Regions from separate parts of the Duganella sp. GW821-FHT07F09 genome, predicted to be linked through region 2. Evidence: riboswitches for the same ligand, from Rfam matches in the RefSeq annotation. Region 2 holds a riboswitch; the other holds the start of a gene.
The links. Region 2 has a riboswitch for glycine ahead of gcvT (glycine cleavage system aminomethyltransferase GcvT). Riboswitches for the same ligand answer to the same signal wherever they lie in the genome.
Positions count from the first base shown of each region.

Region 1: linked by a shared signal. The riboswitch ahead of AC07P1_RS10025 (D-amino acid dehydrogenase) and the one ahead of gcvT (glycine cleavage system aminomethyltransferase GcvT) in region 2 are both predicted to bind glycine.

Region 1 covers NZ_JBWKQJ010000003.1:340,924-349,604, reverse strand. Annotated here, with positions in the region: gene AC07P1_RS10050 (sugar phosphate isomerase/epimerase family protein) at 80-967, opposite strand; gene AC07P1_RS10045 (shikimate dehydrogenase family protein) at 964-1,809, opposite strand; gene AC07P1_RS10040 (4-hydroxyphenylpyruvate dioxygenase) at 1,802-2,686, opposite strand; gene AC07P1_RS10035 (IclR family transcriptional regulator domain-containing protein) at 2,813-3,595, shown strand; gene AC07P1_RS10030 (DUF1801 domain-containing protein) at 3,667-4,095, shown strand; gene AC07P1_RS10025 (D-amino acid dehydrogenase) at 4,103-5,362, opposite strand; glycine riboswitch at 5,412-5,525, opposite strand; glycine riboswitch at 5,526-5,625, opposite strand; gene AC07P1_RS10020 (flavodoxin family protein) at 5,857-6,384, shown strand; gene AC07P1_RS10015 (lipid-binding SYLF domain-containing protein) at 6,419-7,246, opposite strand; gene AC07P1_RS10010 (ankyrin repeat domain-containing protein) at 7,508-8,041, shown strand; gene AC07P1_RS10005 (3-oxoacyl-ACP reductase) at 8,069-8,681, opposite strand, start outside.
Region 2 covers NZ_JBWKQJ010000015.1:29,306-37,986, reverse strand. Annotated here, with positions in the region: gene AC07P1_RS29720 (hypothetical protein) at 87-281, shown strand; gene AC07P1_RS29715 (ATP-dependent Clp protease proteolytic subunit) at 388-948, opposite strand; glycine riboswitch at 1,088-1,185, shown strand; glycine riboswitch at 1,230-1,352, shown strand; gene gcvT (glycine cleavage system aminomethyltransferase GcvT) at 1,428-2,555, shown strand; gene gcvH (glycine cleavage system protein GcvH) at 2,602-2,982, shown strand; gene gcvP (aminomethyl-transferring glycine dehydrogenase) at 3,104-5,998, shown strand; gene AC07P1_RS29695 (methyl-accepting chemotaxis protein) at 6,109-7,737, opposite strand; gene AC07P1_RS29690 (cache domain-containing protein) at 7,750-8,199, opposite strand; gene AC07P1_RS29685 (DUF6677 family protein) at 8,324-8,662, shown strand.

The sequences.
Region 1 (8,681 bases), on a different contig from region 2:
GATTGTCTCGTTGTTGTTATGGGTGCGCTTATAGGTAACGCACCTCGGTTTTTCGCTTGTTTTCGGCCGTTTGCGGCCTTTATGCCATCGCCGCGTGGCCCGCGGTGGCCTGCAGAACGGTCAGGCTGCGCCGCAGCACCTGGTCGGTCACCCACTTGGCCGAGCGGTAGGCACGCTGCGCCACCACCTCCGGAGAGAACTGCAGGTAATCGTCGTTGAACACCTCGAAACTGAAGTCGCCCCGGTAGCCGTTGCGGTTCAACTGGCGCAGCATCACGGACAGCTCCTTCGCGTGGCTGCCCTCGCCGGGGAACACGCGCAGATGACGCGCAGTCTCCAGCCGCTCTTCGGCGCTGCGCAAATCGCGCCACATGTAGTCGGACAGCTGCACCAGCGCGATCTTGTGTGCCGGGATGTCGTCCAGTTCAGTCAGATCGGCGCCGTTGGCCAGCATGTGGAAGGAATCCAGCACCACACCCAGATTGGCGTGGCCAGCCCGCTCCACCGCTTCCCAGGACTGCTGGTACTGGTTCACATGGCGGCCCCACGACAGCGCCTCGTAGCCCACCTTCACGCCCAGCGGCACGGCCAGCGTGGCCAGCTTGGCCAAGTCGCGCACGATTTTGTCCATGTCGCCGACGGCATGGCTGGATGTACTCGAACACACCATCAGCAACGGCGCGCCGACCGCTTTGCAGACCAGCAGCATCTGCTTGGCGATATCGAGCTTGTAGTCGTGCAGCGCGCCCTCCAAGCCTTCGTAGTCGCGCATGACCTGGATGCCGGTGACGCGCACGCCGCTGGCGCGCACCACCCGCACCGCTTCCCCGATGCCGCCCGGATGGTTGGCCAGGTCCTTCGCCCACAGCATCAGTTGCGAGAAACCGGCGGCCTTCGAGGCGCGCAGCTTGGATTCCAGCGGGCCGGCCAGGGTGATGCTGTCCATGCCGAAGTTAGCCAGATTCATAGCGCCCCCAATTCACGGAATTCGTCGGAGGACACGCCGGGCCAGCCAAACAGCGCCAGGTACAGGGGCGCCTGTTCGATCAGCATCTCCTTGCCCTTCTGGATGCGGCAGCCGAGCCGTTGGGCCTCGACCAGCAGCTTGGTCATTTCGATCTTCATGCCGCAATCGGCGACGATGCACTCGCTCGACACGCCGCGCAGGTCGATGGGCATCGCGTCATCGGCGTGCATGCCGAGCGGCGTGCAGTTGACCACCAGGTCGTAGCCCTCGGCCACCGGCAGGCCCTCCGCCACGTGGCAGGCCGGGAACGCGGCCTGAAGGCGGCCGCGCAGGGCCAAGGCCAGTTCGATCCGGTTGTCGCAGATCGCCACCTCGGCGATGCCGCGCACCGCCAGTGCCTCGGCCACGGCACAACCGACGCCGCCGCTGCCGACCACCAGCGCCCGCGCCCCGCTCCAGTTGAAGGGCGCGCCGGCCAGTGTTCGGTCCAGGGCGCGCACAAATCCCTCGCCGTCGATCAGATCACCCATGATGCGGCCGTCCGCGTCCTTGTAGATGGCGTTGCAGGAGCCGGCCAGCAGCGCGCGGCTACTGGGCACGTCGACCGCCTCCACGCTCATCGGCTTGTGCGGAATCGAGACGAAGATGCCGCCCACGTTCTCGATTCCCATCAACAGGCGCACGGCGGCCACATAGCCTTGCGGCGCCACCTTGAGCGGGATCACCCTGGCGTCGATGCCATGGCGCTGGAAGTAGGCGTTGAACAGCGTCGGCGCCTTGACTTGCTCCACCGGCCAGCCGATGACCGGGAAAATGCGCGTCGTGCCGGTAATTTCAAGCATGGCCGCCTCCCTGGGCGCCGGCGACCAGTTCGAAACTGACGCCGCCGCGATACAACTGGGTCAGAGCGCCGCGTTCCGTCGGCGCCTGCGGCGCGCGGTCGATGAAGACGATCCCGCGCCGCTGCAACTCGCGCACCGCGCCGATCACGTCCGGCACACCGAGGCCGACACGGATCAACTGTTCCTCCCATTGCAGGCCGCCTGCGCCCTCCGGCGGCTCCACCAGTTGCAGATAGAAGCTGTGGCAAGGACTCTCCAGCAGCACGCCCTTGGGCACCACGCCGAAGTAGCGTCCCTCCGGCAGCGGACGGAAATCCATCAACTGCTGGTAGAAATCGACCCACTCGGCGCTGCGGCCCTCGCCGATGGCTTGCACCACACCGAAGAAGTACAGACCCGCGACAGCCTCCGGCCGTGCCGGCACATTGGGGATGAGCTTGAAATCGACGTCGTAGATCGAGAAGTCCGCGTAGCGGTCGACAAAATAGAGGATGGAATCGCCGGCGCCGTGCACGCCCGGGATGTTCAGTTCCATCGCCCCGGCGCGGGTCTGGATGGCCCAGGCGCCCATGTCGATGGCGTGCCGGTAGGCCGCGTCGGCGTCGCGCACGCGCAGCGCGATGGCGCTGATCACGGTCGCTTGCGGCCCCTCCTCCCCCTGCGGCAGCGCACGCGGATCGGCGTTGACGATCACGTTCATGCCGCCCTGGCGGTACAGCGTCACTTCGCGCGAGCGATGGCGGGCGGTCGCGCTGAAGCCCATCTGCTCGAGCAGCGCACCCAGCGCCAGCGGCTGCGAGGTGGCATATTCGATGAATTCAATGCCGGCGATACCGAGCGGATTATTCGGTTCCGGCAGCTGTTCCTTGATGATCATGTGAGGGTCTCCCGCGTTTTTGTGCTTAAGGTCAGGCCAGTATAGGAAGCACCGCGCCGCAAAAAAACCCGTGAAAACCGGCTATACTGCGCCAATCGCCCCACTTGCGCGATTAGCGCACAAAACATGAAAAAGCCGCAGCTACTGGATGTGCATGTCGCCGAGCGCGACCTGATCGATGGATTGATCACGGGCCTCAACGTCATCACCGCCTTCAACGACGATACCGCGCGCCTGACCGCCACCGAGCTGGCGGAGAAGGTGGCGATCAGCCGCAGCGCCGCGCGGCGTTATTTGCTCACGCTGGTCCACACCGGCATGGCCGCCACGGACGGCAAAACCTTCTGGCTCACGCCCAAGGTGCTGACTTTGGGCCGCTCCTATCTGGATTCAGCGCGCCTGCCGCGCGCCATCCTGCCCTATCTGCAAAAGCTCACGTCGGAGCTGCAGGAGTCGACCAATTATTCGGTGCTTGAGGGGGATGATGTGGTGTACGTGAGCCGCGTGAACGCGCCGCGCCAGCTCACCAGCGGCTTCGAACCGGGCACGCGCCTGCCCGCCTATGCGTCGACGGCCGGACGCGTGCTGCTGTCGGCCATGCCGGACGAGGCGCTGCACGCCTATCTGGCGCGGGTGGAGCCGATCGCCTACACGCACCTGACCGTGACGGACAAGCGGCAGCTGTTCGAGGAACTGGTGGCGATCCGCGAGAGCGGCTTCGCTGTCACCGAAAACCAGTACGAGATCGGTTTTCGCGGCATCTCCGTGCCGGTCAAGAGCCGGCGCGGAAATCTGATCGGAGCGCTCAGCGTGTCGATGATGACGGCCAGTTCATCGCGGGCCGAGGCGAGCGCGCGCTGCGTGCCGGCGCTGCAGGCCACGGCCAATACATTGATGTTGTGGGTGTGATCGCGGCGCCGCCGGTGCGTGAAAATCGCGTATCCTGGGCTGCTCACACTTCTATCGGTGGAGCTAACGCCATGGCGACAAAACCAGATACCAAAGCCGTGCCGGTCCTGCTATCGGGCGGCAATCCGCAAATCCCCAAAGCTTACGGCGACGCGCCGGTGCAGGCCTACATCGCGGCGATGCCGGGCTGGAAAAGCGACCTTGGACGACGTCTGGACGAGATCATCGCCCACACCATACCCGGCGTGAACAAGGCGGTCAAATGGAACACCCCGCTATACGGGATCGCCGACCAAGGCTGGTTCCTGGGTTTTCATTGTTTTACCAAGTATGTCAAAGTCACCTTCTTCAACGGCGGCTTTCTCGATCCGCTCCCGCCGGGGGCGTCCAAAACCGCCGGTGTGCGCCATCTCGACCTGCGTGAGAACGACCCACTCGACGAAGCGCAATTCGCCGAGTGGGTGCGGCAAGCCAGCCTGCTGCCCGGCGAGCGGATGTAAAAACCCGTCAGGCCACTTGCGCGACCCGCGCGGGCCGGCTGCCCTCCCGGCCAGATGCAACGCAAATGGTATCGGCGATGATGTCGGCCGTCGCCGCCGACAGCGTCCAGCCCAGGTGCCCGTGGCCGGTGTTATAGAACACCGTCGGCGCCTTGCCGCGCCCCACGCGCGGCATCAGGTTGGGCATCATCGGCCGCAGTCCGGCCCATGGCGTCACGCTGCGCGTGCTCACCCCGGGGAAGCACTGCTGGACCCAATTCACCAACGGCGCGATGCGGTCGGCGCGGATATCGCGGTTAAAACCGTTGAATTCGGCCGTGCCGGCCACGCGGAAGCGGTCGTCCCCGAGGCGGCTGGTCACCAGCTTGGTCTCGTCGTCGAGCAGGCTGACCGTCGGCGCGGCCGCCCGGCTGGCGGCGTCGTTCAGGTGGACCGTGATCGAATAACCCTTGACCGGATAGACGTTGACGCGGTCGCCCAGCATGGCCGCCATGGCGCGGCTGGCGGTGCCGGCGCAGACGACCACCGCGTCGTAGCGGCTGGTGGCGCTGAAACCATCCTCCTCGACGGTGATGTCCACGCCGTCCATGCCGGCCCGCATTGCCGTGACGTGCTGGCCGAAGCGCAATTCGGCGCCCAGCCGTTGCGCCGCCCGCGCCAGCCCGGTGGTGAACTTGTGGATGTCGCCGGTGCTGTCGCTGACGGTGTAGTGGCCGCCGTAATAGTCGCCGCGCAGGGTCGGTTCGATGGCGCGCATCTCCTCCGGTGTGACGGCGCGGCGCGACAGGCCTCCCTGCGACAGCAGCTTCGATACCCCGGCGGCGTGCTCGAATCCCGCGCGGTCGCGGTAGATGTGCAGGATGCCTTCCCGCTTGAGGTCGAAGGCGATGTCCTCGTCCCTGGCCCACTGGAACAGGTGCTCGCGCGCGGCCAGCGCCAGCCGCGCGGTGGCGACGGTGTTGTCGCGGTAGTGCGGCATGGCGGCGATGAATTCGGCGAACCACGACAACTTGTGCCAGCTCGGCTTGGGATTGACCAGCAGCGGCGCGTCGTTCCGCAACATCCACTTCAGTCCCTTGGCGATGGTGGAACGGTGATTCCATACTTCCGCATTGGAGGCGGACAGCTGGCCGCCGTTGGCGAACGAGGTTTCCATCGCCGCGTAGCGGTGGCGTTCCAGCAGGGTGACGGAGAAGCCGCGTTTGGCGAGGGCGTAGGCGGTGGTGACGCCGGTGATGCCGCCGCCAATGATTGCTATGGTTTTCATGAAGGACTCCAGACCGTCAAAGGGGATGGTCTCGGCGCACATGCGCAAAGACACCCCCTCTGTTCTGGACCTGAGAGATTCACGCCGGGCCGCGATGGCGGCAGCGCTTGCTCCTTCGGTGCGGGGGGACGACGTCCGAGTCCTGCCGCTCTTCAGAGTTTAAAGTGCTGTATCGGTCCTTTTGCCTGAGAGTTTCCGGGGCGGTTGCTCCTTCGGCGCCGTTCGTCAGCCTGGGCTGGAACAGTCTCTCCCGATACGGCGGTGGTTTTTGGCCACAACGCGCCTAGCTTACCCGAAAAATTGCGGCTTTACTATCCCCGTTGGATTTGCGGATGGCATGGTGGCAATCATCTAGCCGCCATAAGCTTGACCCGGCACAGCACCGGCGGCGACGGACGGCAGACAATCGTCGCGGCGGGGAACCGTGACGTCCCTTGTCGGTCAAACCAGCGAAGACCCGGCACGCCGGCCGCCTTGCGCTGAAAGGAGCTGCCATGAAACTTTGCCTCATCGTGTACTACTCTCGCACCGGCGTGACGGCCAAAGTGGCCAACACGCTGGCCCAGGCCTGCGGTGCCGACATCGAGCGACTGCAGGATTTACGTCCGCGCGACGGCGCCGCCGGCTTCCTGCGGTCGGCGTGGCAAGGCTGGCGCAAGCTGCCGGGCGAGATAGCCCCGGCGCAACGCCGCCCTGCCGACTATCCGTTCATTTTGCTCGGCACGCCGGTCTGGGCCGGACAAATGAGCGCGCCGATGCGCAGCTACATCCTGCGGCAGCGCGAGCATTTCCGCCGCATCGGGCTGTTCTGCACGGCCGGGAGCGGCGACGGCCAGGACGTGCTGACGTCGATGGCGGAAATGTGCAACACACTGCCCATCGCCAGCCTGTGCCTGCGCCAGAGCGACGTGCTGTCGGGACACTACCAGCAAGCGCTGGCCGATTTCGCCAGCGAACTCGCGATCGTCCAGCGGGACCATGAAGAGTCGGCGCCGTCCGCCCCGCTGACACACCCGGTGTAGACCGTGGCGGGGCGGAGGGGCGGCGCCCCTGGCATCAACGGGCGATGGTCGCCGCCTGGCCCAGCGCCTGCTGCAACGGCTCGGCCTGCGGGTTGCTGACGGTGCCCGCCGCGATCTCCCTTGGCGACAACGTCCGGCCGTAATAGGCATTGGTCAGGCTTTGGTTGAAGCGGATATCATTGATACCCACCGTCGCCACGTCGCCGAACAAGCCCTTGGTCCCGCTCCAGGCCACGACATCGCCGGTGCCCGCCGTTCCCTGCGCCAGCCGGCTCCAGTTCAGCACGGTAAGGCCGGCATCGGCGCTCAGGGCAAGATTGTTTTTCTTCATAAACTCGTTGACCGCCTTCTCATTGTTGAGAACCAGCGCGAGCGGCCCGCCTTCCGCGCCGGCCTGAAGGCCGACCGTCAAGCCGCCGAGGTCGTAGAACGCCGGCCCGCTCCAAGTGCCGTCCGACCGTTTAAGCAGCAGCAGGCCGGCACCGCCATGGGCGCCCACGCCCAGCGCCGCCCGTCCATACGACGGGACAATCAGCACGCCTTTTGCCTGTTGCAGCAATTGTTTCATGCGCGGCTCCGCTTCCAGCCGGCGCACCACCGACAGCGCGTCGCTGACGCGTTGCGATGCCCGCTGGGCGGGCTTGGCGCCGAGATTGCCCGTGTCACTACGCCCGCTCCGGGCGCTCTCACCAGTCTGGCTTGCCGAGCCACCCTGTCCGCTCGATCCGGTTTGTCCGCTTTGGCCGCTGGTGCCGCTTTGGTCGCTCTGCCCGCTTCCAGACTGGGCCACCGCCGCGCCGGACAGCAACGTCGCGGCCACCCATGCAAGCGCTGCCGCCTGCTTTTTACGCTTGATCGTCATAGTTTCCCCCTTTGTGCGCTCCATACAATCTCGTACGCAGGTGCGTACCCAAATCATGCTAGCGCCGGAGGTCCGGCAACGCCTTTGATCTCACACAAAGTGTGCGAAAAAACCGACCCGCACCTGCGCCCGCGCAAGAGCATCAGGTCTTGAGTCTGCTATGCGCGCGACTCTGCCTTGCGGGTGCGACAGCGTACATCGCTTAAAATTGAACTCAGGCATACTTATCGTTACCCCGAAATAACTTGATGAAGGCGAGACATGGCAGAGAATGAAAAGGCGGCAACGCCCGCCCCGGCGATGGACGCCGAAACCCTGGAATTCATACGCGGCGTCTTCACGCTGGTGCGCGCCGGCGATGCGGAGCGCCTGGCCGGGATGGTGGCCAAGGGCCTGCCCGTCGGCTTCCGCAACGAAAAAGGCGACAGCCTGATCATGCTGGCGTGCTATCACGGCCACCTGGACACGGCGCGCGTGCTGCTCGAAGCGGGCGCCGATCCGAACGTGCCCAACGATCAGGGACAGACGCCGCTGGCCGGCGTCGCCTACAAAGGCTACCTGGACATCGCCGAACTGCTGCTGGCCCATGGCGCGGATATCGAAGGCGCCAGCCCGGACGGCAAGACGCCGCTGATGATGGCGGCCATGTTCAACCGCACCGATATCCTCAATCTGTTGATCGAACGCGGCGCGGCCGTCGACGCGGTCGACAGCCGGGGCATGACGGCGATCTCGCTGGCGCAGACGATGGGGGCGAAGGACACCGCCGCCCTGCTGGCTGCAAAAAACCCGTAAGCCACGTCCCGATTCCCGCGCTCGGCGTCACGCCCCGATCAGGCCCTGCCCGCAAACGCGCAGCGTCGCGCCGGTGATGCCGAACGCGCCCGGGGTGGCAAGGAAGGTGATCAGTTCGGCGACGTCGCGCGGTTGACCGCTCTGCTTGACGGAATTCAGGCGCCGGCCGATCTCCCGCACGACCATGGGCATGGCGTCGGTCATCGGCGTGTCGATAAAGCCCGGGGCCACGGCGTTGATGCAGATGCCGCGCGGCGCCAGCAAAGGCGCCTGCGCCGTGACATAACCGATCAGCGCGGCCTTCGACGCCGCGTAGTTGGTCTGCCCGAAGTTTCCCGCCACGCCGCTGACCGACGACAGGCAAACGATGCGGCCCTCGTCCCGCAGCACGCCGCGCTCAAGGAATTGCTGGTCTATCGCCATCACGGCGGCCAGGTTGACCTGCACCACCAGATCCCAGAAATGTTCCTGCATATTGGCCAGCGTGCGGTCGCGCGTGATGCCGGCGTTGTGGACCACGATGTCGACGCCACCGAAGCGTTCGAGCAGGAAACCGGCAAGGCGCTCCGCAGTGTCCGGCGCCGCGATATCGGCGAGGAAGGGAACGGCGGCGTAGCGGTCGCAGGCCTTGTGCAAATCG
Region 2 (8,681 bases):
CAGAAACGCGTACCGTCGCCAGTCCTTCCAGTAGGCACGGCGCGCTTTTGGCGAGTACGTTCTTTCACTTTCACAAAGGAATTAAAATGAACTCGAATCAAAAAGGCGGCAGCAGCAAGCAAGGCTCCAATCAGGGCAGCAGCAAGCAATCGGGCGACCAGGGTTCTTCCAGCGGCTCGCGCTCCGGCACCCAGGGCGGCACACATGAGCAACATGTGGAAGCCGGCCGGCAAAGCCACAAAAATGACGGCAACAAACAGACGGGCAACAAAAACCGCTAATCAGGCTGCACCATAATTAGCGGCATCGGCGGCGCCTCCCTGGCGCCGCTCCGTTTTCGGCTTGCGATCCGGGCTTGCAATCCGAACTTGCAATCCGAACTTGCACTCAAATATTGGCCACGCGCTGTCCGCGCGGCGGCACGAAGTCCTTCACCGCGTTGACCATTCCCACCGCCACACCCTCGGCCGCCGTCAGGTGCAGGTCGGAATACGCATGCGTCCGCCAGTGCTCCTCGGTCAGCTGCACATGGTCGCGCAGGATCTGCTCGGTGCGGGCGTCGTCGGCCTGCAAGCCTTCGACGATGATGCGCAGCGCGTCCGGCCGGGCGCCGTGGGGGGCGCTGGCGTGCGATTTATGCACCATGAAACGCGCCGTGTCGCTGGCATAACGCTCCTCGCCGGACAGGAACAGGATCACCGCGATCGACGCCACGGCGCCGGCGTTGTAGGTGACGATCTTGATCGGCAGCTTGCTCAGGTAGTTGTACAGGCAGATGCCGTCGCTGACATAGCCGCCGTTGGACTGGATCAGGATATGGGCGGTGGTGATGCGGTCCTCCGTCATATCGGCAACGGCGTCGAAGACACGGCGCACCATGTCACTATTGACGTCGCCAGACAGGGTGAACCACGCGTGGCCCTCGTAGGAATTTTGATCTTGGCTCATGGGTGGGCTCTCGAATAGGTGTGATTTATTCTAGCAAATAGTTGTTTATATGGCGTTTTTATTGTTCGCCATTCGTGCGCGGCCCTGATTCGGCCTTGCCCGCAAGATTGACATTCAAGCCCTTCTGACATATATTCCCGAGTCTTGATCGGGAGAGGGTTGCGGGCCAATTGGCCAACGCGGCCGCCGAAGGGGCACTACCCAAAAACTCTCAGGCAAAAGGACCGATCAAGGGACCAACGCGGCCGCCGTTTGATTTTTGATCACGGCGGGATGCCAACTGGTCCAACTCTGGAGAGCGGCCGCGGCATACGCCGGCGGCCCACCGAAGGGGCGCACGGGAACCGAGTCCGGCTGGATGGCTCGCCCGTAATCTCTCAGGTACCAAGGACAGAGGGGTCTGCGATCATTGCGGAAACAGCTTTTTAGCCGTTCCTTGTATGTTCTGTTAACCCCTTTTCGATTTGGACCGAGGAATCATGACGCTCAAAGCCACCCCACTCAATAACGCACACCGCGCCGCCGGCGCCAAGATGGTCGATTTCGGCGGTTGGGACATGCCCGTCAACTACGGATCGCAGATCGAAGAACACAACGCCGTGCGCACCGACGTCGGCATGTTCGACGTCGCCCACATGTGCGTGGTCGACATCAAGGGTGCCGACGTGCGCGCCTTCCTGCGCGGCCTGCTGGCCAACAACGTCGACAAGCTGCAGGTGTCGGGCAAGGCGCTGTACTCGTGCATGCTCAACCCGCAGGGCTTCGTCATCGACGACTTGATCGTCTACTTCATCGACGAAAGCTGGTTCCGCCTGGTCGTCAACGCCGGCACCGCCGAAAAAGACGTGGCCTGGATGCAGGCGCAGAACACCGCCACCAACGGCGGCGTGACGATCACCCAGCGCAGGGATGGCGACCGCGCTAGCGCCATGGCGCTGATCGCCGTGCAAGGACCGAACGCCCGCGCCAAGGTGTGGGAAGTCATTCCAGAATCGAAGGCCGGCACCGCCGACATGAAACCGTTCAACGTCGCCTTCGCGCACAGCGCCGCCTTCGGCGAGGCGATGATCGCCCGCACCGGCTACACCGGCGAAGACGGCTTCGAGATCGGCGTCGCCGCCGACCAGGCCGAGAAGCTGTGGAACGCGCTGGCCGCCGCCGGCGTCAAGCCCGCCGGCCTGGGGGCGCGCGACACGCTGCGCCTGGAAGCGGGCATGAACCTGTACGGCCAGGACATGGACGAAACCGTCAACCCGCTCGACGCCGGCCTGGCCTGGACCATCGACCTGGTGTCGGAGCGCGATTTCATCGGCAAGGCGGCCTTGCAGGCGATGGGCCAGAACGCCCAGTTCGTCGGCCTGATCCTGCGCGAAAAAGGCGGCGTGCTGCGCGCCCACCAGAAAGTCATCGTGGCCGGCACCGACGCCGTCGGCGAGATCACCAGCGGCACCTTCAGCCCGACCATGCAGCAGGCCATCGCGCTGGCGCGCGTACCCAACGGCGTGGCCGCCGGCGACACCGTGCACGTGGAGATCCGCGACAAGAAGCTGGCCGCCTCGGTGGTCAAGCTGCCTTTCGTCCGTAACGGTAAAATCCTTGCTGTTTGATTGTTTTAGCCACCCGAATTAGCCCCCCTACCCTCTGGAGCCTTACATGAATATTCCTGCAGACCTGAAGTACACCGAATCCCACGAATGGGTACGCGCCGAGGCTGACGGCACCGTCACCGTCGGCATCACCGAGTACGCGCAAGACGCGCTGGGCGACATCGTCTTCGTCGAACTGCCGAAGGTCGGCAAGAGCTACACCGCCGGCGACGACGCCGCCGTGGTGGAATCGGTCAAGGCGGCCAGCGACATCTACGCGCCGGTGTCGGGCGAAGTCATCGCCGTCAACGAAGACGTGGCCAGCGCCCCGGAATCGATCAACACCGACGCCTACGCCGCCTGGCTGTTCAAGATCAAGCCGGCCGACGCCAGCGCCATCGACGGCCTGCTGGACGCCGCCGCCTACGGCAAGACCACCGAAGCGTAATAACGGTTCGACAGGGGCCGGCCTGGCGCCGGCCCCGCGCTAGTTTGCCTGCTTGCTCGTTTTGCCTCCCTTGCCCGCGCGCCGCGCCGGCACTTCGCATCTCTTTTGGCCCTGACAAATCATGACCCGCTCCAGCCTGACCCAACTCGAAGCCCGCGACGCCTTCATCGCACGCCATATCGGCCCCGACGCCGCAGAACAGGAAGCCATGCTGGCGGTCCTGGGCTACGCCTCGCGCGCCGCCCTGATCGACACCATCGTCCCTGCCAACATCCGCAACAAGGCCACCTTGCCGCTGGGCGCGTACACGCAGCCGATGCCGGAGCAGGAAGCGCTGAACAAGCTGAAAAAAATCGCCGGCAAGAACAAGGTCCTGAAGTCGATGATCGGCCAGGGCTACTACAACACGCTGACTCCGGGCGTGGTGCTGCGTAACATCTTCGAAAACCCGGCCTGGTACACCGCGTACACGCCGTATCAGCCGGAGATCTCGCAAGGCCGCCTGGAAGCGATCCTGAACTTCCAGCAGACCGTCACCGACCTGACCGGCATGGGCATCGCCAACGCCTCGATGCTCGACGAGGGCACCGCCGCCGCCGAAGCGATGACGCTGATCCAGCGCGTGGGCAAGTCCAAGTCGAACGTGTTCTACGTCGCCGATGACGTGCTGCCGCAAACGCGCGAAGTGGTCGAGACCCGCGCCAAGCCGCTGGGCATCGAAGTCAAGGGCTTCCACCCGGCCGAACTGTCCGGCATCGGCGACGCGTTCGGCGTGTTGCTGCAATACCCCGGCGTCAACGGCGTGGTGCGCGACTACAAGGCCGGCGTCGAGGCGGTCAAGGCCAAGGGCACGATGGTGGTCGTCGCCGCCGACCTGCTGGCGCTGACCATGCTCACGCCACCGGGCGAATGGGGCGCGGACGTCGTCGTCGGCAACAGCCAGCGCTTCGGCGTGCCGCTGGGATTCGGCGGCCCGCACGCCGGTTACCTGTCGACCCGCGACGAATTCAAACGCAGCATGTCCGGCCGCCTGGTCGGCGTCACCATCGACGCACAAGGCAACAAGGCCTACCGCCTGGCGCTGCAAACCCGCGAGCAGCACATCCGCCGCGAAAAAGCCACCTCCAACATCTGCACCGCGCAGGTGCTGCTGGCGGTGATGGCGTCGATGTACGCCGTCTACCACGGCCCGAAAGGCCTGCTGCAGATCGCCCGGCGCGTGCACCGCTACACCGGCGTGCTGGCGTCCAACCTGAAGACGCTCGGCTACACCGTCACCAACGACACCTTCTTCGACACGCTGACCGTCGCCGTCCCCAACGCCGAGCAGCTGCACGCGTCGGCCCACTCGCACGGCGTCAACCTGCGCGTGATCGACGCCTCGCACGTCGGCGTCTCGCTCGACGAGACCACCACGCGCGAAGACATCGCCCTGCTGTGGACCGTGTTCGCCCATCCGGTCGGCGGCCCGGCCCACGGCCCGGCCTTCGACACCGTCGAAGCGGCCGTCGCCGAATCGTTCCCGGCGTCGCTGGCCCGTTCGAGCGCCTACCTGACGCACCCGGTGTTCAACCGCTACCACTCCGAAACCGAGATGCTGCGCTACCTGCGCAGCCTGGCGGACAAGGACCTGGCGCTGGACCGCACCATGATCCCGCTGGGTTCGTGCACCATGAAGCTGAACGCGACGTCCGAGATGATCCCGGTCACCTGGCCCGAGTTCTCCAACATCCACCCGTTCGCGCCGGACAGCCAGACCATCGGCTACCGCGAAATGATCGCGCAGCTGGAAGAGATGCTGTGTGCGGTGACCGGCTATGCCGCCATCTCGCTGCAACCCAACGCCGGCTCGCAGGGCGAATACGCCGGCCTGCTGGTGATCCAGGCCTACCACCAGTCGCGTGGCGAAGGCCATCGCAACATCTGCCTGATCCCGTCGTCGGCGCACGGCACCAACCCGGCATCGGCCAACATGGTCGGCATGCAGGTGGTGGTCACCGCCTGCGACGCCAACGGCAACGTCGACCTGGCCGATTTGAAGGCCAAGGCCGAACTGCACTCGAAGAACCTGGCCGCCGTCATGGTGACCTACCCTTCGACCCACGGCGTGTTCGAGGAAGGCATCCAGGAGCTGTGCGAGATCATCCATTCGCACGGCGGCCAGGTCTACATCGACGGCGCCAACATGAATGCGCTGGTCGGCGTGGCCGCCCCGGGCGCGTTCGGCGGCGACGTCTCGCACCTGAACCTGCACAAGACCTTCTGCATTCCGCACGGCGGCGGCGGTCCGGGTGTCGGCCCGATCGGTGTCGGCGCCCACCTGGCCAAGTTCCTGCCGAACCAGCGTTCGAACGGCTATATCCGCGACAACGCCGGCATCGGCGCGGTCAGCGCAGCGCCATACGGCTCGGCCAGCATCCTGCCGATTTCGTGGATGTACATCGCGATGATGGGCGCCGAAGGCCTGACCGCCGCGACCGAAACCGCGATCCTGAGCGCCAACTACATCGCGCGCCGCCTGTCGCCGCACTACCCGGTGCTGTACTCGGGCCACGACGGCCTGGTGGCGCACGAGTGCATCATCGACCTGCGCCAGCTGCAGGACGCGACCGGCATCAGCAACGAGGACGTCGCCAAGCGCCTGATGGACTTCGGCTTCCACGCGCCGACCATGAGCTTCCCGGTGCCCGGCACCTTGATGATCGAGCCGACCGAGAGCGAATCGAAGGCCGAGATGGACCGCTTCATCGACGCCATGATCGCCATCCGCGGCGAGATCGCCAAAGTGGAGAGCGGCGAATTCGACAAGCTGGATAATCCGTTGAAGTTCGCGCCGCACACCGCCGAGGTGCTGACCGCCGACAAGTGGGAGCATAAGTACAGCCGCGAAGTGGCGGCCTATCCGGTGCCGTCGCTGCGCAAGCAGAAGTACTGGCCGCCGGTCGGCCGCGCCGACAACGTCTACGGCGACCGCAACCTGTTCTGCGGCTGCGCGCCGATGAGCGACTACGAGTAATTGACGGCACGCGCACCGGCCGGGAGCGCGTGCACGAAGATGAAACACGTAGGGCGGATTAGCGCGCAGCGCGTAATCCGCCGTGAGCCGCCACCGGCCTGTGAGTGCGCTCAATTCCTAATCGACGCCAGCCGCAGGCGCACTACCCGCGGCGAGCCCGGTTGCTGGGGGACGTTCGGCTCCTGCCCTTCCTCCAGCTTGAACATCGCCACCGCCTCCGACAGATTGAGCGCCTGCCGCTGCAAGCCCGTGGAAGCCGCCGCCGCCTGGCGCACCAGCGCCAGATTCTGCTGCGTCACCTGGTCCATCTCGAGGATCGCCATGTGCGCGCCCTGCAAGCCCTGGGCCTGTTCGGCGCTGGCCTCGCTGATCTGGCCGATGATGTCGCCCACCTGCTGCACCGAGGCCACGATCTCCGCCATGCTGTCGCCGGCCTCCTCCACCGAGCGCGCGCCGCCCTCGATTTCGGCCACCGACTCCGCGATCAAGGCCTTGATCTCGTGCGCCGCCGTCGCCGAGCGCTGCGCCAGGGTCAGCACCTCGCTGGCCACCTGGGCGAACGCTTCGCCTTGGGCGCCGGCCCGCGCCGCCTCCACCGCCGCGTTCAGCGCCACCAGATTGGTCTGGAACGCCAGCCCGTCGATGACGCCGACGATGTCCACCACCTTGCGCGAACTGCCGCGTATCGACGCCATCGTCACCACCAGCCGCTGCACCACGCTGCCGCCGCGCACCGCGAAGTTGGTGGCGCAGCGCACCAGCTGATTGGCCAGTTGCGCGTTGTTCGCCGTCTGCGCGACCGTGGAGCTGAGCTCACGCATCGCGCCGCTGGTCTCCCCCAGCGAGCTGGCCTGCCTTTCGGCGCGCTGGGTCAGATCGACGCTGCCTTGAACCACGGAGCGCGAAGCGGAGTCCATCGACTCGGCCGACGCCAGTATCGTCTTGAGGGTGGTGTTCAGGTTGCGGATGCTGGTGTCGAGAGCGCGCGAGGTCTCGGAGATCTCGTCCCTGCCGTAGACCCGGTTCTTGACCGTCAGGTTGCCCTCGGCCAGATCGATCGCCGCCGCGCCGATCTCGCGCACCTCCTTCAGCAACGCGTTACGCACCGCCATCGTCACCAATAGCGACAAGATAATTGATATCGCTACCATGATCGGCATCCAGACCGACACGCTGGTGAACTCCGCTTCCGCCTCCGTGAAGGCGCGCTCGCTGAGCGACTGTTCGAGCCTGGACAGCTCGTCGAGCCGCTGCGACACCACGTCGAACGCCCGCTCGGCCTTGAACATGGCGTTGGCGGCCATCGAATGATCGGCCATTCCCAGCTCGATCACATCGGCGATGGCCTTCACATACTGGGCATGCGCGGCCTGCGATTGCACCACGAAACGGCGCTCGGCCGGACTCGATTGGGTCACCATCTCCAGCTGCGCGAACTGGCGGTCCAGCGCCGCGTGGCGGGTGTGGATGTCGCGCACCAGCGCGTCGATGCGCGGCGGCGCGAAGCTGGCGTTGATCCATGTGAGCAGCTGGTAGATTTCAGTGTGCGCGCGGTTGGCGCCGGCCACCAGGTCGGCGGTCGCCTTCAGGCGCACCGCGCGCTGCTGCACCATGTTTTCGAGCGAGGCGTTTTGCCGCACCATGCCGAGGTAGGCCCCGGCCGACAGGCAAATCAACAAGATCAGCACCACACCTGGCGCCAACAACAGTTTGGGACCTATACGAAGTTTGCTAAGCATGACATTGACCGGTCAGTGTTTGTAGATGCCCGCTTCCAGCGCCACGTCGTCCACCCGCAGCACGTAGGTGCTCTTGGGTGCGACCTTGCCGGTTGCGGGATTGCGGAATTTGTAATCGACCCACCCTTTGCCGCTGCCCTTGGCCACGGCCACCATCTCGTGGCGGAAGGCCTTGCCGTCGGCGTCCGGCACGTCGAGGAAATCCTTGCCGATCAACGCCGTGGTGGGATGGGCGATGGTGATGCCGCGCATGTCGCGCATCGCCAGATAGAGCGCGCCCTGGTTGAACAGCGGGTCCTTGCGGTTGATGCGGGCGATCATCTCCGCTTTGCCGTAGGTTTTGATGAACAGCGCGCCCTTCTCGGCCAGCGCGATGGCATCCTTCTCGCCGGGCTCGGCGTTGGCGGCGACGTTGACCGATAGACAGCTTAGCAATGTGACGATTCCGAATATGGCGCGCATGATTTTCCCCCGCAGGTAACATGCTGTAATCTACGCCTCGTACTCCCACGCAATCTTGCGTTGTCTCAACTTGGCGCCAGCCCTACCAATAAACAACAGCCACAAGGAACGGAACCACGCACGCATGATGAAATCCACTACCAAGGCGGCCCTGGTGTCGGCGCTGATCTTTCCCGGCCTCGGCCATCTGGTGCTGAAAAGGCCGCTGCGCGGCTGCCTGTTCATCGTGCCGGCGCTGCTGGCGATCGGCTTCCTGCTGCGCACCACGCTGGAATTGGCCGCTACCCTGGTCGACGAGATCAACAGCGGCAAGCTGGCCATCGATCCGTTCGACATCATCGCGCGCGTCCACGCTTCCGGCGTTGACAATCCGGCCACCAACGCCGCCTCGCTGGTGATCCTGTTGTGCTGGATCGGGTCGGTGGCCGACGCCTATTGGCTGGGGCGGCGCGGACAGGCGTAGAATCGAACGGCGCTCCCGC